DNA from 4 places in the Vibrio algarum genome. Region 2 is predicted to be linked to each of the others. Evidence: predicted binding sites of a transcription regulator. Region 2 holds the regulator's gene; each other region holds the start of a gene.
The links. The regulator PurR, encoded in region 2, represses purine synthesis genes. The targets are predictions, from matches to a motif close to TNANGNAAACGTTTNCNTNA.
Positions count from the first base shown of each region.

Region 1: the regulator PurR is predicted to act here: its motif matches at 3,344-3,363, upstream of PGX00_RS09905 (phosphoribosylaminoimidazolesuccinocarboxamide synthase).
Region 3: the regulator PurR is predicted to act here: its motif matches at 4,291-4,310, upstream of glyA (serine hydroxymethyltransferase).
Region 4: the regulator PurR is predicted to act here: its motif matches at 2,363-2,382, upstream of PGX00_RS13750 (NCS2 family permease).

Region 1 is NZ_JAQLOI010000001.1:2,095,294-2,101,032, reverse strand. Features, by position in the region: partial or broken gene PGX00_RS09915 (helicase-related protein) at 1-1,450, shown strand, start outside; gene PGX00_RS09910 (transporter) at 1,706-2,083, shown strand; gene PGX00_RS09905 (phosphoribosylaminoimidazolesuccinocarboxamide synthase) at 2,167-3,273, opposite strand; gene PGX00_RS09900 (hypothetical protein) at 3,457-3,867, opposite strand; gene PGX00_RS09895 (hypothetical protein) at 4,065-4,253, opposite strand; gene PGX00_RS22915 (DnaJ domain-containing protein) at 4,381-4,566, opposite strand; gene PGX00_RS09890 (hypothetical protein) at 4,581-5,057, opposite strand; gene PGX00_RS09885 (hypothetical protein) at 5,093-5,281, opposite strand; gene PGX00_RS09880 (DUF2786 domain-containing protein) at 5,313-5,739, opposite strand, start outside.
Region 2 is NZ_JAQLOI010000001.1:1,672,526-1,678,264, reverse strand. Features, by position in the region: gene torD (molecular chaperone TorD) at 1-347, shown strand, start outside; gene purR (HTH-type transcriptional repressor PurR) at 599-1,618, shown strand; cyclic di-GMP riboswitch class I at 1,759-1,862, shown strand; gene PGX00_RS08015 (TfoX/Sxy family DNA transformation protein) at 1,979-2,569, shown strand; gene PGX00_RS08010 (TVP38/TMEM64 family protein) at 2,698-3,375, shown strand; gene PGX00_RS08005 (DUF7577 domain-containing protein) at 3,379-3,696, shown strand; gene PGX00_RS08000 (alpha/beta fold hydrolase) at 3,708-4,505, opposite strand; gene topA (type I DNA topoisomerase) at 4,935-5,739, opposite strand, start outside.
Region 3 is NZ_JAQLOI010000001.1:1,194,835-1,200,573, forward strand. Features, by position in the region: gene metN (methionine ABC transporter ATP-binding protein MetN) at 1-973, opposite strand, end outside; gene gmhB (D-glycero-beta-D-manno-heptose 1,7-bisphosphate 7-phosphatase) at 1,242-1,796, shown strand; gene PGX00_RS05780 (MliC family protein) at 1,807-2,103, shown strand; gene PGX00_RS22880 (LacI family DNA-binding transcriptional regulator) at 2,109-2,180, shown strand; gene PGX00_RS05785 (amidohydrolase) at 2,200-3,345, opposite strand; gene PGX00_RS05790 (YitT family protein) at 3,421-4,020, opposite strand; gene glyA (serine hydroxymethyltransferase) at 4,364-5,614, shown strand; gene PGX00_RS05800 (hypothetical protein) at 5,708-5,739, opposite strand, start outside.
Region 4 is NZ_JAQLOI010000001.1:2,948,843-2,954,581, reverse strand. Features, by position in the region: gene PGX00_RS13755 (aminoacyl-histidine dipeptidase) at 1-1,387, opposite strand, end outside; gene PGX00_RS13750 (NCS2 family permease) at 2,413-3,702, shown strand; gene gpt (xanthine phosphoribosyltransferase) at 3,746-4,204, shown strand; partial or broken gene frsA (esterase FrsA) at 4,295-5,533, shown strand; gene crl (sigma factor-binding protein Crl) at 5,629-5,739, shown strand, end outside.

The DNA.
Region 1 (5,739 bases), 420 kb from region 2:
AAAAGCGAGTGCTAAACAAAGAGCGGGGAGGGCAGGACGTGTTATGGATGGGGAGTGTATTCGCCTTTATGGTGAACATGCGGTTATGGAACCAGTGACACCACCAGAATTACTTAGAGAAGAGTTAGCTGAAGCGATGTTAGCTTCAGCATGTTGCGGATATAGACTTAAGGACTTGAAATTTTTAAACGATTTACCTGATAAATCACTATTGCAAGCGGAACAGACTCTACTTCAAATGGCGGCTATCGATGAAAGCGGTACAGCAACCAAGCATGGAAAGTTACTTTATCCATTACCAATCGATACCTTGTACGCAGACTTACTTACTCGAATGCCAACTAAGAGTGCAAAGGAAGCAATGATCGACTTATCAGCTGCGCTTTCAGTCCCAGCAGCACTTTACCGTTTGCCTAGTGATGAAATCGGTTTACATAAAGTTTCTCAGTGGGAGCCAAACAGTTGTGACGCTGAATGTTTAATAAAGGTTGTAAGAGGGGACATTCATGAGGCGATACAGATAGATGTTGATGCTGTTAAAGAGGCCAGAGATTTAGCTCAGCAAATGCGACAAGTATTTGAACTTCCCGATCTAGAAGTGGCTTCTCGCTTTAAACGAGTCGAGTTTTTGGAAGCTATCGCGAAGTCACATCCAGAACTGATTTTTATTAGGCGACAAAAAAGACGGGAAGCACTCGGTAACGGAAAATTAGAGATGTTACCAGCAAGGAATAGTCGTTTTTCTAACGGTGATGAAGCCGCGATTATATTAGATCAGTATAGTTTACCGGGTAGAGGTGTTAAACAGACTATAAATTTGGGAACGGTGATGCTTCCTATACCTCTAGATCTTATTACGCGTTTTAATATTGGCGAGTGGAAACAAGGAAAAACGATAATAGAAGATGGAAGGATTTACAGCCAATTATCGCTATTCTATGCTGGCCGAGAAATTACAAATCGATTGGTCGAACCCGAAGGTGACTTACTAATTAAGCCGTTGTTAGACGCCGTACTCAATCAAAAAGTCTTACCTGGTTTTGCAAAAAAACGAAGGAAAGAGATAGACCATTGGTGCCTTTATACTGAATTGGGTTTAGACGAGAATCATGTAACGCCTCAAAGAATGACATTTGAATTGTGGTTTACAGAGTTATTGAACGATTTAGGTATCCAAAAAATAGAAGAACTAACCTTGTTCTCTGAAGATGATCTTCCGTTTACCGGCATCCCGTATTGGGAATATGAAAGTTTTGCTCAAATGTATCCGTTTAGTTTAAATCTAGGGGATCTACAATTAAAAGTAGAATACATGCCTCGAAAAAAGCGTATTTACTTAATTTATGAAAGTGGTTTGCGCAAGGGTGAGCCAAGGAGGTGGGAGCTACCAAATTGGGTTGGGTGGCGTATACAATATAAGAAAAACAGTCGAATAACCGATGTGAAATAAACACTAGTTATCCTTGGTGGTCTGCCTATTTGTTTGTTTTATATAAGTTTAATCGGCTAATTAGTGCGAGTTATTACAAGGCATAATACTATACGTCTCAATACTGTAGTCTTTATGTTAAAGTTTTGCTCTTTATATGCCTTTCATCGCGGATAACCGACTGGTACAGAACATTGTTCTATATCCTATTGCTAACGACCGCAAGGTGATGAATAGTAGTGTAAGTTGTTTTACCGCTATCGCTTGGGGGGCATAATGGAAAAGCAAGAAACGATATCCGTTGTTTTCGATTACACGTCATTTTTAGGGGCAAGTTGTAAAAAGAAATGGACCTTTATTGAAGCGTTTGGTTCATTTGCTCCAATTTTTAGCACAGTATGGAAAAGTAATATCGATGACGCTCGAAAACCTGATGACCGGTTATGGGATAAAGCAATCAATAACCTTTCAGCACAGAGTAGTGACGAATCAAATTTAATTAGTTTGGTAAACCTTGCAAAACGTGAAGGTATAGAAGAGCTAAGGTTAATGATGCCCTATGAGTTGGACGAAACACAAATAGAAACCATTGTTGAGCATACCAACGCACAAATTAGACATAGTGCTCAAGACGAGTTCTTAATTCGAATTTAACAAAAAGGGACACGAGAGTGTCCCTTTTTACGTTTGCATTTTTACATATCAATTAACATAGTGAATGAGCCTGCATAGTTAACTTAACTAGCTATGAGATCATATTCATCCCGCAGTACGTCGATGATCTCTTGTTTTGGATTGTTGCTCAAATGTACTTTATTGCCTGTTATTTTTTCTGCGATACCAACGTAAACTTCTGACACTTTCTTCATCGCTTCGACCGGTAGCTCATTATTTTGGGCTAGTGCGAAACGCTCTTCCATACGTTCTTTGTTAAGCAGTATATCGGGGTCGGGAAAATGGTTAAGTAAGAACTGCCTAAAACCTTCTTTTGAGTTTTCTACAATTTTACCTTTTTGGTATTCGGTTTTATCCCAGATTCTTGACGAGTCAGGAGTTCCGACTTCATCCATGTAGATGAGTTTTTCTACACCATGACTGTCGGTGACATAACCAAACTCGAATTTAGTATCAACAAAAATTTGGTCCACATTATCTAATGCGGAACTGATAACGTTAAAACCTTCTTTCAGTAATCGTTCATAGGCAGCTATATCTTCGGACTTACTGAAATTAAATGCGGCGAAATTATCTTCAATGTTTTTGCGCGAGATATTTACGTCGTCAGCTTCAGGTACATTTGGAATTCCTTTGAGGATACCTTTTGTCGAAGGAGTAATAAGCAGTTCTGGCAATGTTTTATCTTTTTCTAATCCTTCTGGAAGTTGAATACCGCAGAACTCAGTTTCACCTTTGTCATAGGCTCTCCACATAGAGCCAGTGATATATTTTCGACAAATGGCTTCAATCATGACTGGTTTTGCTTTTTGAACTATCCAAACAAATGGATGAGGAATATCCAATATATGACTTTCTGCTAAGCCATTTTCTTTAAATAGCTTAAACCAATGGTTAGATATAGCGTTAAGCGCTGCGCCTTTTCCGGGTACACCTTTTAATCCACCTTCGCCCTGCCAAATACAATCAAACGCTGAGATACGGTCACTGATAACCATTATTGCTAATGGTGCGTCAGGAGCAACGTTGTAATTTTTTTGTTTGATTAGTCGTTGGCTATCTTCTTCAGTTAGCCAATAAACAGAACGAACTTTCCCACTGTGAACGGGTTTATCTGTACGGATTGGAAGATCATCATTAACAGCGAGAACTTGATCAGAGAGGCTCATCGAGACATTCCTTGGTAGATGCTTAAAAATATGGGCGCATAATACCAGAACTAAAAAGGACTTCCACTGAAAAAGCAAACGTTTGCGCTTGTAGGGAGACTTTGTGCTCTATGGCATAGCCTTAATAGAACACATTTTGACATAACCTGAGTCTTTGTATCTTTGAAACGAATGACCAAGCTATTAATGGCATAAGTGATTTGGTTTTAAGTCGTGATCTAAGAAAAATACCGAACAACAGTTCAGTTTTGCAACCATAAAAATTCGAGCTCTGGCGTGCGAATCCAAATGTTGACTTGCCACTACAGCACTTGCGGTGCCAGCTTCAACAGCCTTAATAACAATTTCCTCTTCAGAATACTGATTGGATGGTTTTAAATGAATCACACTCGCACAATTTATATTGTGCTGACCTAACTCCGATTGAACGGGGCGAGGGCAGTGAGAAGTATATAAGATCCACTGTTTTTTATGAGACAACTTAGCCAGTTTAGGGTACAGCTTATTCGATACAAATGAATCTTTAACGATTTGTACCTTGTTTCGCAAAGGGGCTATATTGTTTGTTGTGTTATCGCTGTTTAGTTGAAGCATAATACTGTCTCTCTGTACATACTGTATGTATAGACAGTAGTTCTTATTTGTTCACTATGCAAGCGTTTTTTTGTTGTATTCATACATGTAATTGATGGAATTTGAACGAAAGATATAAATAATAAGGGCTAGAGGCGATTTTCAGATATAAAAAAAACCGCGTTGCGGTTTTTAAAAAAGAGGGCAGCCACTATATTTTAGCTGTGTAGGCTTTCTGCCATTTTATTTCTCAGTGCAATTTCATCTGTATTAAATAATCGGACATCTATTTTTGCTAGATCATTACAGCTTTCGCAAGAGTGGTTATATTTACCATCAATATAGTCATGCCGAATCAGTAAACGATGCCTATTGCACCAATCACAGTTTCCTTCAGTGTTAAACATTACATTCTCTCCAATAGCTTATATGCGTTTGTATCTAATCGAAAAAATCAACTAACCATTTAGTACAACGCTATTTTTGGGCGCTATTATGACATACGTAGAAAATAAATGTTAAATTATTGTTATCTTATTTCCTTTGGGTTTGCTTAAGATAGCTACTAATGACCTTTACTGCGCCATTCAAGCGTTTCATTTCCTCATCAGAACCATTAGCGTCTGGGTGATAAACTCGACATAACTTCTTGTATCTTAATTTGATTTCTTTTTCACTTGGTAAACGACTTGGGTTATAGCCAAGTACTGCACATGCAATAATAATACTTTGGTCTACATTGGCTTTTTGAAGTTGGTCTTGATTTTTTTAAGTTGAAAATGTGCGGCCGCTAAGTGTCTTTGTAACGTTCTTGTTTTTTTTGTTTGATGAGCAAGTTGGCGATTGAGGTCTTCTTTTTGACCAGTTTTTTTATGTGTGACTAGGCGCTTAACTGTAACGTAGAACAGTACGCACATTAGTAGAAAACTGGTGATGATGATATCACTACTGATTCTATTTTGTTTTTGATTAAAAAAATCGGTTTTACTATTGGCAGACTGTTGAATGTCTTCGTCAATTTGGTCATCTAGTACGGTTATGGATGAAACAAGGTTAGCTCTTCGGTTGTTAAACTGAGTTTCTAGCACTCGCTCGTAACCTAATTCAGCATTTTTGTTACCATTATTACTACCTATTAAGTACCAGTTTTCAGCAATGGGAAGGGATTTATATTGTCCACTATCACTAGATTCAAAAAATTCACCTAACAAAAATAACGCTTCGGTGTTTCCTTTGGTCGCAGCAGTTACGAGCCAAAAGTGGCTTGTTTGGTATTTTTTTCTTCTTTGTAGGCAAGTGCTAATTTAATTTGTGCCTTGGCGTTTCCAGACTCGGCTTCTGTTAGAAGCGTTTTGTCTATTTCAGCAGAGGTGTGAAGTGAAATCGTGGTTAGTAGGATACAACAAGCGAGCCATTCAATTCTTATGCGTTTCATGTTGCTATCCTACGTGTTGGTATAACCTTACCTACTTAAGCATTTTGGGTGCTTTAGCTCCGTCGACAGGTCGATTAACGGAAAGCTTACGACCTTTCTTCAATCCGACTTCATAGTCTTTAGTGATATTTTTCATCGCGTCTCTTAACTGTTGTTTAAAAGTTTCGCGGTCGATATTTTTAAATTCGCGGTCGATATAGTTGTTGATTTTATTATTAGAGTCGTCGTCTGGTGCTATCTCGGGCAGTTTTTCGAGCGCACCTTCTACCCAACCAGATACAAATGAGTTTACTCTGCGTGTTACTTCTGTCGTGCTTGTGCCCGAGCCAGAGAAACTATTTCTAAATTGACCGGTATGCTCGTTCATTTCTCGATAGATAATATCGAACGCAAATGCCGCAAAAATGGCGCGATCGGCTTCTCCAATAAATTCTACTCGTTTAAGCCCTTTATGGTTT
Region 2 (5,739 bases):
GCAAGGCTAACCTGCTAAATGATCAACCTGCCAAAGATATGGAGACATTAATGCAAAGCAAAGGCATTGATGTAAAAGAAGGCTTCAATGAACCTGCGGATCATGTTGCTATTGAACTGGACTTTTTGGGCAACATGATTATCAGGTCGAACGAATTAGAAAAACTCGACCACATTAACGAAGCGCTCTTGGAGCAGAAAGAGTTTATCGAGAGCTACCTTCTCAGTTGGCTTCCTCAGTTTAGCGAAAAATGCATAAAACTCGATGAATTCGGTTTTTACTCTAGCGTTACCGAAGTACTCGTGAACTTCTGTAATCTCGATCGCAGCTACTTAGCTGGAGAGTGAACAACAGTGTAAAAATATGGATACTAAGCCCTAAATCTGAGTAGTAAGTCTTAATACTGTATTTCTATCATTGTTTAGAAAGTTATTTAGCTATAAAATTGATAACATACTTTCGAGTAAAACTTATTAATAGCCGCTATGCTTAATAGCGGCTTTTGTGTTTATTACGCATTAAGCTGACCAAGACTCCTAACTGTTTATTTTCAGTAAGCGCGTTATCGCTTCAGCCTTCGAAAAATAGGACAACCTAAATGGCAACGATTAAAGATGTCGCTCGCATCGCTGGCGTATCCACTACTACAGTGTCTCACGTTATTAATAAAACTCGCTTTGTCGCTGAAGCTACACAGCAAAAGGTTAATGACGCGGTTAAAGAGTTGAACTATGCACCCAGCGCCGTTGCTCGCAGCTTAAAGTGTAATTCTACAAAAACCATCGGCATGTTGGTAACTCAATCGACTAACCCATTTCTCGCTGAAGTTATCAATGGTGTCGAAAGTTACTGTTACCGACAAGGTTATACGTTAATTCTTTGTAATACCGGCGGTATTTACGAGAAACAACGTGACTATATCCGCATGCTTGCGGAAAAACGGGTCGATGGTATTTTTGTAATGTGTTCTGACCTAACCAGCGAATTGCAAGAGATGCTTGACTCTCACGTTGATATCCCAAAAGTATTTATGGATTGGGGGCAAGGTGAATCATTGTCAGAGCAGTCAAAAGACAAAATCATCGACAACTCTGAAGAAGGCGGATATTTAGCCACCAAATACCTGATTGAAAATGGTCATACCGATATCGCCTGTTTGAGTGGCCATCTAGACAAAACATTATGTCTAGAAAGACTCGAAGGGTATAAGCGCGCGTTAGCTGAGAGCAACATTCCCTTCAGCGAAGAAAATATATTCGAAGGGAACTTTGAATGTGATACCGCTGTAGAAACGGCGGACAAAATCATTGCTATGGAGAAAAAACCAACCGCCATATTCTGTTTTAATGACACTATGGCTTTGGGAATGATGAGTAGACTTCAGCAAAACGGTATTCGCATACCAGAGGATATTTCTATTATTGGCTACGATAACATCGATTTAGCAGAATATTTCTCTCCTCCGTTGACCACGATTCATCAGCCTAAACGACGTGTCGGTAAGACAGCATTCGAAATATTATTAAGCAGAATTAAAGATAAAGAACATGAAAGGCGCATTTTCGAGATGCATCCGGAATTGATGATTCGAGAAAGCGTCAAAAATATTAGACAGTAACTACGCGCTATAGCGCTCTTAGCATACGTGTGAATAATTAGTGTCTAATAATGCATAATCACGTCAAATAAATGAGATCACCATCACACTGGGCGCTTATTTTGGTGATCTTTGTCCAAACTTTACATATATTAAACATGTCACGATCAGGGCAAACCATCTGAAAAGATGGGACGCAAAGCTTCCGGCCTCAAGTTATTTTCTCTTTTCAAATAGAAAATAAAAAGGTAGCGGGGTTACCGAAGACCGATTAGCAAATTTGTCATGAGTTCTCACTATTCTCTGACATATCATCTCTGATTTTTGTTAATTTCTCGGTTCTGAATTGGTTGATGCAATTTTAACCTGAGATTTGAAAAAATGGATAAACCAGTACTTAAAAACTCATTAAAACTGTTTGAAAAATTTGGCAAGGTAAAATCTCGCTCGATGTTTGGCGGATTCGGTATTTTTGTCGATGACGCAATGTTTGCTCTAGTCGTTAACAACGCACTGCATATACGCAGTTGTAAACCTCTTGAAGAACAGTTTAAAAACGAAATCTATCAACCCTACGTATACAAAAAACGTGGGTTTCCTGTTGTTACTAAATACTTTTCTCTTCCAGACTCTTTGTGGGACAACAGTGAAGATATACTAAACATCGCGCAAGTTGCTCTAAAGTCGGCTCGTGAAGAGAAAGAGTCAAGCTCTGAAGATAAACCAACTCGACTAAAAGATCTGCCTAACCTTCGTTTAGGGACCGAACGAATGTTGAAAAAAGTAGGTATCGAATCAGTTAGTCAGCTTAGAAATATGGGCTCGGTACAAGCTTTTAAAGCTATCCAGGCCTCCCAAGACGGGCCTGTAAATATCGAATTACTATGGGCACTTGAAGGAGCGCTAAATGGTACGCATTGGTCAGTAATATCACAGACTCGTAGAAATGAACTTATCGAATCTTTAGATTAATAAACTATTGCTATCCAAAATAAAAAAACCACCCAACTCGTTTAGGTGGTTTTTTTATATCTATTTGAAAGTTTTTGTTAACTTTGCCTGTCATAATAGCTAATACCATTTTATTGGAATCATCTTACATGAATAAAAAACTCATTATTGGCATTGTGCTTATTGTTACTATTGTTTTACTTGCTACTCAGTTTGGTCAATATTTCACACTAGATAATGCTAAGGAGCAGCAAGCATTGCTTGCTGATTATATTGAAAACAACTTTGTTTTTTCCGCTCTTGTTTATTTCTTTGCTTACGTTGCTATCACCGCATTTTCTATTCCTGGTGCCGCTGTTGTGACCTTGTTAGGCGCGGCACTATTTGGTTTTTTCACTAGTTTATTCCTAGTTTCATTTGCAAGTACGATTGGGGCTACGTTGGCGTTTTTAAGCAGTCGTTATCTACTTCGAGAATGGGTTCAAAATAAGTTTGGTGCAAAACTAGAAACCCTAAATCAAGGCGTTGAAAAAGACGGTCCGTTTTATCTATTCTCTTTGAGATTAATACCTGTTTTTCCGTTCTTTTTAATCAATTTATTGATGGGATTAACGCCAATCTCAACCACTAAATTCTACCTTGTCAGCCAGCTGGGTATGCTACCTGGGACGATGGTTTACTTAAATGCAGGAACCCAACTAGCCAACATTGATAGCCTTTCTGGTATCGTATCACCAAGTGTTTTAGCCTCATTCGTTTTATTGGGCCTTTTTCCTGTAATAACAAAATGGATTATGGCGAAACTACGTCCTAACAATGCGGCTTAATTAATGAAAGTATTCAGTGCATCTAATCCGACCGAGGCTCACATCTTATGTGGGCTTCTACAGCAGCAATGCATCCTAGCGGAAGTCCGTGGAGATGGTATCTTTGGCCTCAAAGGTGAAATACCCCTAACAGAAGACACAGACCCATATGTATGGCTTCTCCAACCAAACAAAATCGAAACTGTACAAGCGATAATTTTAGAGTATCAGCAGCAACAAGAGCACATGGTTGATTGGACTTGTTCTGAGTGCGGAGAAGTAAACGAAGGCCAATTTGGTCTATGTTGGAATTGCAGTAACCCATTACATATTACTGAATAATGTATACGGAGTTACTTTATCTGTTGGCGAATAAAATCTATCGATTTAGCGTTAAATTCATCTGGCTTTTCGACATTACACACGTGTCCACAATCTGAAATTTCGTGCAGAGTACTTTCTTTATGCATTGCTACCATCTCTTTAACTGGTGCGATAAACATATAATCTTTATCGCCCATGAGATAGAGCGTAGGGATAGCTAAATCTTGATCCCTGAAATAACGCATCATAGGGTTTACTTCCGACGTAAGCTTAAACCATCGTTTAAACTCTTTTTGGCATAAATTTTTAGCTTCACGAACAAATAAGTGCCTAGATTCTTTCTGGCATCGTTGTGGCATAACAATATAGGCGAAAAGGCCATATAGCCACATATAGGGAACAATGTGCTTACTTAGATCACCTAACTTAACCAATATTTGCGAGCGTATATTTAATCTAGTCACCGCCCCACCTAGCACCATAGTCCTTACTCTACCTGATGCTAATTCAGCAATATTTCGGACAATGATAGTACCCAATGACATACCAACAAAATGCGCTGAGTGAATCTTAAGATGATCCAAGACTTTTAATATATCCATGGTAACGTCTTTAAAGGTGTACTGATTCGTAATAAAACCTTTTAATAAATTATTAGAACGACCATGTCCTCTCAAATCAATGAGCAGTAAATTAAAATGCGCTTTATACGCTTTAATCTGCTTAAACCAAATAGAAGAGCTACCACCAGCACCATGCACGAAAACCACCCATTCTGAACTGGTTGGATGTTTGTAGGTTTTGTGGAATAAAAGTGCTTCAGACATAGGGACTATTTTTATTTTACCTTTTTGATTTAAGTATTTTCACAGGATGAGCAGTTTACCACATCTTATAATTCTTAGATTACTTGTTATTGTCATGAAATTGTATAAATTTGTTCTAATTGATACTAAAGTCGGAGACCATACTTCACGATCAAGCGATTTCATTCAGTCAATATTTAAACTGAAGGGAACACATTAAGCGCGTTCCCCGCTAAATTACGCGATTTAATGCGCTATTTATGCCTCTAGGCTTAGTTTGTTCACTTATTGTCATTCCGCAAGTCAAAAATTTAAACACACCGCATGGTAATCAGAAGCCGTTGTAGTTTCTATTCCTAAAAAGCAATTATCATTTTTATCGATGATACTCAAAGGCTGAAAATAAAAAAAGGCGGCCAATTGGCCGCCAAAACAAATCATGAAAAAAGTTTATGACTTAGGTTTTTTACGCTTATCCGTAATTTCCCATTTACCGTCAATATAGAGCCCTGTCCATCCAGAAGGTTTACCATCAACTTCAGAACGAACATAGTTCTCTTTTGATTTACGACTGAATCGAACCACAGTAGGTCGCCCGTCCGGATCAGCCACAGGAGCCGTTGTTAGATATTGGAATTTAGGTGAAATACGATCTTTATATTTAACCAACTCTTCTACCAACGGTGCTCTTGTCTCACGAGATTTAGGGAAGTTGCTTGCTGCCATAAACAAGCCAGAAGCACCATCACGCAATACAAAATATGCATCCGAATTTTCACATGGTAACTCTGGGAAGTGGACCGGGTCTTCTTTAGGTGGCGCTACTTCGCCATTTCTAAGAATTTTACGAGTGTTTTTACACTCTTCACTGGTACAACCCATATACTTACCGAAGCGGCCATTTTTGAGGACCATATCAGAACCACATTTGTCACATTCAACAACGGGGCCATCGTAACCTTTGAGCTTGAACTCACCTTTTTCGATGACATAGCCTTCACAATTAGGGTTATTACCACAAACGTGAAGTTTCCGCGTATCATCGATGAGATACGCGTCCATCGCCGTTTCACAAATAGGGCAACGTTTCTTCGCTCTAAGTGCAGCTGTTTCTACATCTTCTTCTAGGACATTAATTATGCCCTCTTCATCACCCAAATTAATGGTTGTTTTACAACGCTCTTTTGGCGGCAATGCGTAACCAGAACAGCCGAGGAAAACACCGGTTGACGCCGTACGAATACCCATTGGACGG
Region 3 (5,739 bases), 480 kb from region 2:
CGTTGTCATCGTGTTCCGAGCCGAATAATTCTGCGACCATCATGCCGAACTTTACCCCACCAGCGTAATCAAGATCAGAGCTTAAGATGCTCACATCGATATTAAACTGGCGCGAGATTTGGCTCATTAGTGGTGCGTCGACTGTTTCTCCGGTAAATTCGAGTCGCACGAGTGGATGAGATCCCTCGATTCTATTTGTTTGTAACCGGGCTTGGTAATCTTCCGGTATTGAAAGGTCCAGAGTTGAACGAATAAAGCTATGAGCGAGCTCTGTTTTAGGGTGAGCGAAAATTTCGCCTACCGTGCCTTGTTCTACCAATTCTCCGTCACCAATGATGGCCACTTGATGGCATATACCTTTTACAACATCCATCTCGTGAGTAATCAGAAGAATAGTGATGTTTAATTTTCGATTAATCTCTCTAAGTAGTTCAAGAATCGATTGTGTTGTTGCTGGGTCAAGGGCACTGGTTGCTTCATCGCACAGCAATACTTTAGGGTCAGACGCTAATGCTCTTGCAATAGCAACCCGTTGTTTTTGACCACCGCTTAGATTGGCAGGATAAGTATCACGTTTGTCGGCAAGACCGACTAAGGATAGCAGTTCGCTAACCTTAGTATTAATCGTCTCTTTATTGATGCCTGCTAGCTCTAGGGGCAGGGCTATATTATTAAAAACAGTACGAGAAGAGAGCAAATTAAAGTGTTGGAATATCATTCCAATATTACGCCGAGCTTCACTTAATTCTGATTTGGAAAGCAGTGTGAGATCGACACCATCCACAACAACGCTACCCTGTGTAGGAGCTTCGAGCATGTTTACACAGCGGATAAGTGTGCTTTTACCTGCACCAGATGAGCCTATAACACCAAAAATACTTCCTTGTGAGATAGACAGGTTGATGTCTACTAAGGCGTGAATTTCTTTTTCACCTTGATAGAAAACCTTGTTAACGTTGCTAATTTCAATCATTTAATAAAACCTAATTGGAATAACCAGAATAAAGTACTGGTTAACTTTCTAAACTGTAGACGATGCTATGGTGAACACGTTTCCTTGTCAATAGGTATCTTGACGTATAGACGTCCATAGCTCTATTTGGGTTATTTTGTTTGGATATTTAATAGTTCTGAATGCTATAAAACGGCGAAAGAAAAAACTTGTTAATTTAGGATAAATGATGATCAGCAGTGTAAAGCGTGCAATAATTTCGTTATAAATTTCTATTGAGGATAAGGCTTTGGCTAAACCTGCTGTGTTTTTAGATCGAGATGGCGTAATTAATGTAGATCACGGATACGTTCATGATGAACATGATTTTGAATTTATCGATGGCGTATTTGAAGCGACGAAAACATTACAACAGATGGGATACCTTTTGGTTCTAGTGACCAATCAATCTGGTGTTGCTCGCGGGTTGTTTAGCGAAGATAGGTTTCTTTCTTTAACGGAATGGATGGATTGGAATTTTGTTGACAATGGCGTTGAACTTGACGGTATTTATTACTGTTTACACCATCCTGAACACGGTATCGGAGATTACAAGCAAGATTGTGACTGTCGCAAACCGAAACCAGGCATGTTTATTTCTGCTCGTGACTTCTTGAAAATAGATATGGCGAACTCAATCATGGTAGGCGATAAAGCGGAAGACATGATGGCAGCAGAAGCGGCTGGTGTTGGCACAAAAATACTCGTTAGAACAGGAAAGCCCGTAACAGACAGGGGAGAGTCTCTCGCTACGGTTGTTTTAGAGAGTATAAAACAAGTACCAGAGTATCTTAAACAACGGTAAAGGATGTCTTGTGAATATTAAGTGGCTTTTTTTCTCTATTTTTTTTGCTTTGGTTGGATGTGGTTCAACCACAGATTCTCTTTATACCTGTAATAATGGAACACAGTTCACGGTGTCTCATACTGAAGATCAAGCAGCTGAAATGGTCATGGCGCACAAACGGATTTCACTGCAACAGGTACCAGCCGCGTCCGGTAGCAAGTATGAAAATTCAGAGCGTGATTTGATGCTTTGGTTGAAAGGAAAACGTGCCATGGTTACCCTAGGCTCAGATACCATCATAAACTGTGATCAGGTTACTAATTGATAACCATGAGAAAATTGACAATTCATGATATTGCAAAACTCGCTGGAGTAGGTAAGTCAACGGTTTCTCGCCTGTAGTTAATTACCCTACTGGGTATTAATTAGAATGCAGTTGGTCAACAATCGAAATGAATAGTTGGCTGGCTGTTTTCAGTATCTCATCAGGGAAATCATAGTCTGGATTGTGTAATTCAGGGTGAGAATTCCCACTTCCTATACAAAAAAGTGCACCATTCCATTTCAGTAAAAACTCGGAAAAATCTTCCGACCAACGCATAGGCTCATTAAGGCTCTCAACGGTAAAACCTAGCTGTTTGGCTTGTTGGTTAATTATCTGACAATGTTTGCTCGAATTGAAAGCCGCATTGAAGGGTTCATCCCAGTCAACTTTTACGATAATGCCTGTTTTTTGTTGTAACTTATCTAGCATCGCAAGTAAATTCGATTTCATATTCGAAAAGGTTTGGTTGCAATCACTGCGCATGGTAGCCATCACTTTTGCATTACCCGGAGCAATACCAAATGCTTCTTCTCCAAGCCTTGCATGGACTATGGTGACTAAGCTGAAAACGTCAGGGTGCATATTCGGAATACTTTGCAGGTAATTAACTGTTTCGATCATCGCTAGGCAAGGACTGAGGCCATTCTCAGGTCTAGCAGCGTGAGAAGTTTTTCCTTCAAACTCAATTGATATCCCGGTAGACGCGCAAGCGAATGTACCTTCTCTAATTAGTATTTGATTGAGAGGATAGCCTGGTAGGTTGTGGTAGGCGAAAACGTTATCAACCTTCAATGATGAGAGCGCTTTATCATTGAGCATGGATAAAGCGCCAGTACCGGTCTCTTCTGCTGGCTGAAACAGTAAGATGACTTTGCCTGTTTTTGGTGGCGATTTTGAAAGTTGTTCCGCTACCATTAACAGCGAACTTGTATGACCATCATGCCCACAGGCATGCATCACACCAACATTTTCTGACACATGGTCATGAGTGGCTATCTCATTGATGGGGAGTGCGTCAAAATCAGCACGAAAGAGGGTTGTTTCTCCGTCATAACCGCTGTCTACAATGCAGATGATGCCATATCCACCGATGTGACCGGTAGGGGATAAGCCGAAGTTTTCTAGTTGAGAGAAAATCATTGCTGATGTTTGTTTTTCTTGCACAGATAGCTCGGGCTGTCTGTGCAACTGTTTTCTGAATTCGATCGGGTCAAAACAAAGCGTGTTTAACGTAGCATCCATGCGGTTAATCCAATTGTGTTATTTTTATAGGTTGATTCTGCTTGGCTATACTATCCCATTTTGTTACACGCAATGCTAACTATAGGTCACTGTATAGCGTGCTGGTTTATGGTTCATACCCAATACGATATTTAGCACAATCGCACCAAGCACTGATATGGCTAATATTGTTGGAGTGATGAAAAAGAACGATGCCACCAAAATAGTGCTATCGATCCCAAGCTGTGTTTTACCTACAGAAATTCCGGTTTTATCTTGAACAAGAAGGCAGAAGATATTGAAACCACCTAAGCTTGAACGGTGTCTAAATAAAATGAGCATACCAAGCCCCATCAGTAATCCACCAGCGATAGCGCAGTATATTGCATTAACAGACTCAATACTTATCACCATGTCTAGGTGGTCCACGAATACAGATACAAGGCCACAAGAAACAATACTATTTACTGCAAACTGAAAACCAAATCGGCGCCAACCTAATATAAAAAAGGGGATATTTGTAAAGAAATAGAAGGTACCAAAGCTAAATGGTATTAACTGACTTAATAATAATGAAAGTCCAGCGGTACCTCCTGTAATAAGATTCGCCGATTGTAGAAAAAATATGCCTTGAGCCGTTAAAAACGTCCCAGTGAGTATCGCTATCCAGTCTTCCTTGATTGAGTGTTTTTGCATCATTTTTCTTTTTTTGTTGCATTAAGTAGCCAGAATAGTAGATAAAAAATGAGTTTTTCGGTAGCTTGGAGGCTAAATTTGTAGGTATGGCGTGTAAGTGACAATTTACACCCTGTAAAGGAAGATGTTGACAGTTTAACGTTGACAAACTTTCGCTATTTATTGGTATGAACTAATTTCAACTGAAATATGAAAAATTCACATGATTATTTTGCTTAAGTTGCTTTCTGATATAGGTCAAATTATGTAGAATATCGCCACTTAGTACACCGACGAAAACGTTTGCGTTGGTTGGTTGTGTGGTTTTTTAGGAATTTCAGATTATCTGAGTCAGGAGATACAGATGCTAAAGCGTGACATGAACATTGCTGATTATGATGCAGAGCTATATGCTGCAATACAAGAAGAGACTCTTCGCCAAGAAGAGCATATTGAGCTAATCGCTTCAGAAAACTACACCAGTCCTCGAGTAATGGAAGCTCAAGGTTCACAGCTAACCAACAAATACGCAGAAGGTTATCCTGGCAAGCGTTATTACGGTGGTTGTGAATATGTAGATAAAGCCGAGTCACTTGCTATTGATCGTGCATGTCAGCTTTTTGAATGTGAATATGCTAACGTGCAACCACACTCCGGATCACAGGCAAACAGTGCTGTTTATATGGCGTTGCTTAAGCCGGGCGATACCGTATTAGGTATGAGCTTAGCACATGGTGGTCACCTTACTCATGGTTCACCAGTTAACTTCTCTGGTAAGCATTATAACGTTATCCCTTACGGTATTGATGAAGCTGGTCAAATTAATTATGACGAAATGGAGCAGTTGGCTGTTGAGCATAAACCTAAAATGATTATCGGTGGTTTTTCTGCTTATTCTCAGGTTGTTGATTGGGCTCGCATGCGTGAAATCGCAGATAAAGTAGATGCTTACCTGTTTGTTGATATGGCCCACGTTGCTGGTTTGATTGCTGCAGGTGTTTATCCTACGCCATTACCACATGCCCATGTGGTTACAACAACTACTCATAAAACACTTGCCGGTCCTCGTGGTGGTTTGATTCTTTCAAACGCTGGTGAAGACATGTACAAAAAACTAAATTCTGCTGTATTCCCTGGTGGTCAGGGTGGCCCACTAATGCATGTTATCGCGGGTAAAGCGGTTGCATTTAAAGAAGCGATGGAACCAGAGTTTAAAGAGTACCAAGCTCGCGTTGTTGCTAATGCTAAAGCAATGGTTTCTGAATTTATTGCACGTGGTTACAATATTGTTTCTGGTTCAACTGAGAATCATCTATTTCTTGTTGATTTAATTGATAAAGACATTACAGGTAAAGAAGCGGATGCAGCACTAGGTGCCGCTAACATTACCGTAAACAAAAACTCAGTGCCTAACGATCCTCGTAGCCCTTTTGTAACTTCTGGTATTCGTGTTGGTTCTCCTGCGATTACACGTCGTGGTTTCACCGAGGAAGATGCTAAGGCGTTAGCTGGTTGGATGTGTGATGTCCTAGACAACATCAACGATGAGACGACCATTGAAGCAACCAAGCAAAAAGTACTAGAAATTTGTAAGCGTCTACCTGTATACGCTTAGACCATAAGTAGGGTTTTCGATAACCCTATTTTAGAGCACAAAAAAACGCGAGCTTAATAAAGGCTCGCGTTTTTATTTACGGCGACTGTTTCATTATTCTTTATTGATACTCAGAGTTGTACCTG
Region 4 (5,739 bases), 1.3 Mb from region 2:
GAGAGTGTGGGAACTTTATAGTCGGTCCAAAAGAGAGCATATCCATGTTTGGATATGGTTCTTTAAATAGACCACATTCTAGACCCGCATGAATCACCATGATATTTGGCTTTCTACCATAGATGCCTTCATAGGTATCTCTAAAGACGCTCATGATTTCTGAGTTAGCATCAGGTTTCCAACCTGGATAACCACCATTAAACTCAATTTTCGCGTCTGCAAGCTTGGCGACAGAAGTCAGCATACTTTCGACTTGGCTGCGACCAGAATCAATAAGAGAGCGGATCAAGCATAAGACGGTAATCTTATTTTTCTTGGTATTAATTACACCAACATTCAGCGAGGTTTCTACGACACCGTCAATGTCATCACTCATTCGGATAACGCCGTTTGGACATGCATTTAATGCCTGAATAAATCTTCTTTGTGATTCAATGCTGATCATTAGAGAGTTTGTTTCAGCAACCTCGTAGTAAGAAAGAATACCCGTTTCAACTTTACCTAGTTCGGCACGAAGCATATCGGTGAATTCGGTGAAAAGTGCATTAAGCTGACCTTCATTTACCATAGGGAGAGCGACAGTGATAAAGGCTTCGCGAGGGATAGCATTACGTAGGCTACCTCCTCTAAACTCAACGAGTTGAAGTTCCAGTTCTTCGGCGTGGCCAGCGAGAAACCTTGCTAGCAGCTTATTTGCATTGCCACGACCAGTATGGATATCACAGCCTGAATGGCCACCTTTAAGGCCTTTTATAGACAACTCTCTAGTTACGTAACCAGGTGGGATTTCTTCTCTTTTAATATCAAAGGTAAGTGCACCATCAACACCACCAGCGCAGCCCATGTAGACTTCGCCTTCTTGCTCTGAATCTGTGTTTAGAAGAATGTCACCTTCTAACCAGCCGCTTTCTAAGCCAAACGCTCCAGTCATACCCGCTTCTTCATCGATAGTCAGAAGAACCTGTAAAGGACCGTGTTTTATGTCGTCTGATGCGAGCACCGCTAAACAGGACGCCATACCTATACCGTTATCAGCACCAAGTGTTGTACCTTTAGCTGTTACCCATTCACCATCAATATACGGCTTGATAGAATCGGTTGCGAAGTTGTGTTTAGTGTCTTCATTTTTTTGCGGCACCATGTCGATATGTGCTTGAAGAACAACACCTTTGCGGTTTTCCATTCCTTCTGTCGCTGGTTTGTTTATAAATACATTACCAGTCTGGTCTCTTTTAACGTCGAGGTTTTGTTCTTGCGCCCAATTGATAATGTATTGAGCCAACTCTTCTTCGTGTTTAGATGGGTGAGGAATAGAGCAAATTTTATCAAAAAACTGCCAAACTGGTTCAGGTGACAGAGAACTGATTTCCGAGTGATGTTTAGACACAGGTAACTCCTATTTTTGTCCAAAGCTAATTTTTTGCTCAAAGCTTTAATTTTAATACTACCAATAGCGCTACAAAGACATAGTGAAGAGTTGAGCCTTTCTTTTAATAGGATTCAACGGTCATCGCTAAGAATGATTCAATCTTTGGCGGAATATAGAAAGTTGGCATCATATCACCCAGACTTTCGTTACTAAAGTGGAATCATTCGGAGATATGAAGTGAGCAAGCAGAGCCTGCGAAGAAATGGATTTTAATATGTAATTTTATAACGTAATAAAATGGTCATATATAAATAAACGTGATCGCGATCACTTAATATGTTGTAATTTAATTTCATTGTGGTATAGTGACCGCATCTTCCAATACGAAGACTTATTGCTCAAAGGATGAGCCCGAATATCGCCTCCAAGGAACCGAGAACATTAATTGTTAATTAAATTAAAGGTGATAGATATGCATGGTTTAGTTTCTACAACATTTTGGGCGTCAAACTCTGTTTATACCCGAAATTTTCAGTATCCAAGCAGCTTCGGTTATTAATTGTAACCGAGCTATTGTGATTTGAACGTAAAGTTCGCCCCCAATATTTGAATTTTTGGCAACCAACGCGGTTGTTCTGATTCAAGCGCTACTTTAACTAAAGTGGCGTTTTTTTTATCTTTTTTATGTAATGCATTACATTTTGTTGTTGTTATCCCCAATTGGTATTGATTACTATTCTTAATCCTCATTTATTACTGCTAATCTACAGAAAATCATACCAATCCTATCAGTTAATTGTTTAGCGGGATAAAAAAACACCATATTTTCAATGTAAGGATTATCTTGTTTTAATTCTTTTAAAATAGATGGTTAGTATCTGTTTTCTGTGTTGTTTGACCCATTTGTTTGGGCGTTCATCAATAAAATACCATTTTTAATCTGAATCCTGCTGGAAATTGCTATTTGATAACTTTATAATTCGCGCCAATCGGTGACGCAATCGTTTACTTTATTTTTTTAAAATCTATTTTAGGAACTAATTATGCTGGAAAAGCTATTTAAACTTAGTGAGAACAAAACTGATGTTCGAACTGAAGTTATCGCAGGTGTGACAACCTTTTTAACAATGGCTTACATCATTTTTGTAAACCCTGCGATCTTATCTGAAACTGGGATGGATCGTGGTGCCGTATTTGTTGCTACCTGTCTAGCCGCGGCTATTGGTTGCTTCATCATGGGTATTGTTGCTAACTATCCTATTGCTCAAGCTCCAGGTATGGGCTTAAATGCATTTTTTACTTATTCTGTGGTTTTTGGAATGGGTTATACATGGCAAGTTGCTCTTGCTGCCGTGTTTGTTTCTGGTCTTCTGTTCATTTTATTGAGTGTTTTCAAGATTCGTGAGTGGATCATCCACTCTATTCCAATGTCCCTGAGAACCGGTATTTCTGCTGGTATAGGTCTATTTTTAGCCTTCATTGCATTACAAGGTTCTGGCATTGTTGGCGATAACCCAGCAACACTAGTTTCTATTGGGTCTGTCACATCTGTTCAAGCTATTCTCGCTGCTGTCGGTTTTTTTATTACTATCGCGTTAGTACACCGTGGCTTTAAAGCCGCAGTAATGATTGCGATTCTTATCGTAACGGTACTTGGTATACTATTTGGTGACGTTCAGTATCACGGTGTTTTCTCTATGCCTCCAAGTATCGCACCTACCTTTATGCAGTTAGATTTTAGTGCCATATTCGAAGTAGGTATGATTTCTGTTGTATTTGCTTTCTTATTTGTCGATCTGTTTGATACTGCGGGAACTTTAGTTGGTGTAGCGACAAAAGCAGACCTCATCAAAGAAGATGGAAAGTTACCTCGCCTAAATCGTGCTCTACTGGCTGACTCTACAGCAACCTCAGTTGGTGCGTTATTAGGTACATCTAACACAACCTCTTATATTGAAAGTGTTTCTGGTGTTTCTGCTGGTGGTCGTACAGGATTAACTGCAGTTGTCGTTGGCATTTTATTCTTACTTGCATTATTCTTCTCGCCATTAGCAGGTATGATCCCGGCATATGCGACATCTGGTGCTCTATTTTATGTAGCAATTTTAATGATGTCTGGGTTGGTATCTATCGACTGGCGTGATTTGACTGAAGCCGCTCCTGTAGTGGTTACTTGTCTGCTTATGCCTCTTACTTACTCTATTGCTGATGGTATCGCACTAGGCTTTATCGCTTATGCCGCTATCAAAGGTTTGAGTGGCAAAGGTCGTGAAGTACCAGCTAGTGTTTGGGTTCTTGCTGTCGTTTTTGCATTAAAATTTGCTTTCGCTTAATCATAAAAATAAGCGTTAAAAGATCAAACAGGTTAATAATAATATGAGTAACAAATTCATCATTACTTGGGACAATATGCAGATGTATTGTCGTCAACTGGCTGAGAAGCAGATGCCTGCTGAACAGTGGAAAGGCATTCTCGGTGTGAGCCGTGGTGGTTTGGTTCCTGCGGCGATCTTGGCCCGTGAACTTGGTATTCGCTACGTGGATACTATCTGTATCTCTAGCTACGATCATGATCATCAACGTGATATGACCGTTGTTAAAGCACCAGAAGGCGATGGTGAAGGCTTCCTCATCGTTGATGACCTTGTTGATAGTGGTGATACTGCGCGTAAGATTCGTGAAATGTACCCTAAAGCAAAATTCGTTACGGTAAGCGCTAAACCTGCCGGTGCTCATCTAGTGGATGAATATATTGTCGATATTGCGCAAGACACTTGGATTGAGCAACCTTGGGATATGGAAATCGCTTACGTAGACCCAATTAATAAAAAATAGCCATTAATTGAGACAAATTTGAAAATGCTCCTGATTAGGAGCATTTTTTTTATATGATGTAAATAATTGCGGCCTAACACAGTAGTGACCATGTCTGACAGTAATCAAAACTTATCCGAAACGCTTTTCAAAAAACACAAACAAGCGAAAGAAACCTCTAGCTTGATTAATTATATGCCGAGTAGTGTTAAGTTTCTCGAAGAGAAGAAAAACAAGACAATTACGCGTGGTATCGTAATATTCGCCGCTATCAATGGATATGGCAGGGGATAGATCCCATCGAGCAAGAGGAAGTGTTGGCCAAGATCGCATCTTCTAAGCACTCAAGAACAGAAGATCAATGGTTAGATACCGTGATTGGTTTTCGTTCGGGTAACTGGGCTTATGAATGGACACAGCTTGGAATGCGCCATCAGAAACTTGCTGCTACGTTAGAAGGAGAGCAAGCGTCGGATGAGTTTTTCTATGCTAGCCTTTGCTACAGTATTGCCGGTTATCCTCATCTCAAAGGAGATAGCTTAGCGATTCAAGCTCAAGTGTTAGCAAATTCGGCGCATGATGAAGCAATGAAGACGAGTCAATACGTCACTCGCCAGTTTGAAGTGCCTTTTCAGGAAAAAAATACAGGCAAACCTGCACCTCCCTAATACAGATAAACCTCAACCTGTGGTGATGGTTAGCTCCGGTCTGGATAGTTTAAAAACCGACCTTTGGCGTGTATTTAAAGACTACCTAGCTCCCATGGGAATAGGGATGCTGACAATTGATATGCCAGCTATTGGTACAAGTAACCATTGGCAGTTAACTGAAGATTCTTGCAAATTACATCGTGCTGTTTTGAATGAACTTCCTAACTTACCTTGGGTAGATCACCATAATGTTGGTTTATTGGGTTATCGTTTTGGTGGAAATGCAATGTTGAGGTTGGCATTTATAGAGCCCGATAAGGTTAAAGCATGCGTTGTAATGGGGGCACCACTCCACGATATTTTTTCTTCACCTGACAAAGTGAAGAACATGCCTAAGATGTATTTAGATGTGCTTGCGTCACGCTTAGGAAAAAATGCTGTCGATGTACATAGTTTGTCGGGGCAAATGATGGCGTGGTCACTTAAAGTCCAAGGCTTTTTAACCAGTAAGCGTACAAAAGTACCGGTCTTAGCATTATCTTTGGAAGGTGACCCAGTGTCGCCGTATTCCGATAATAGACTTGCCGCACTTTTCAGTCATTATGGAAAATCTAAGAAAATTTCATCGAAGTCATTGTCCGTTGGGTATGAGCAAGCGCTCGATTTAGCGATCAAATGGCTCGAAGATGAGTTAATTTGATAGCAGTTTCATTGTTTTATGTATAGCATAGAAGTGTTGCGCAACATTTGGCATAAGAAAATCAAAACAATAATTATATCGATATGGAGTATCGTATGGCGAACAAGGTGGTTAGCCCAACTCATTTCCGATTGATAACGGCATTACGAGCAATAGGGCCTTATCTTAGAGAGTCTGAGTCACAAGATGGCAAGTATTTATTCGAT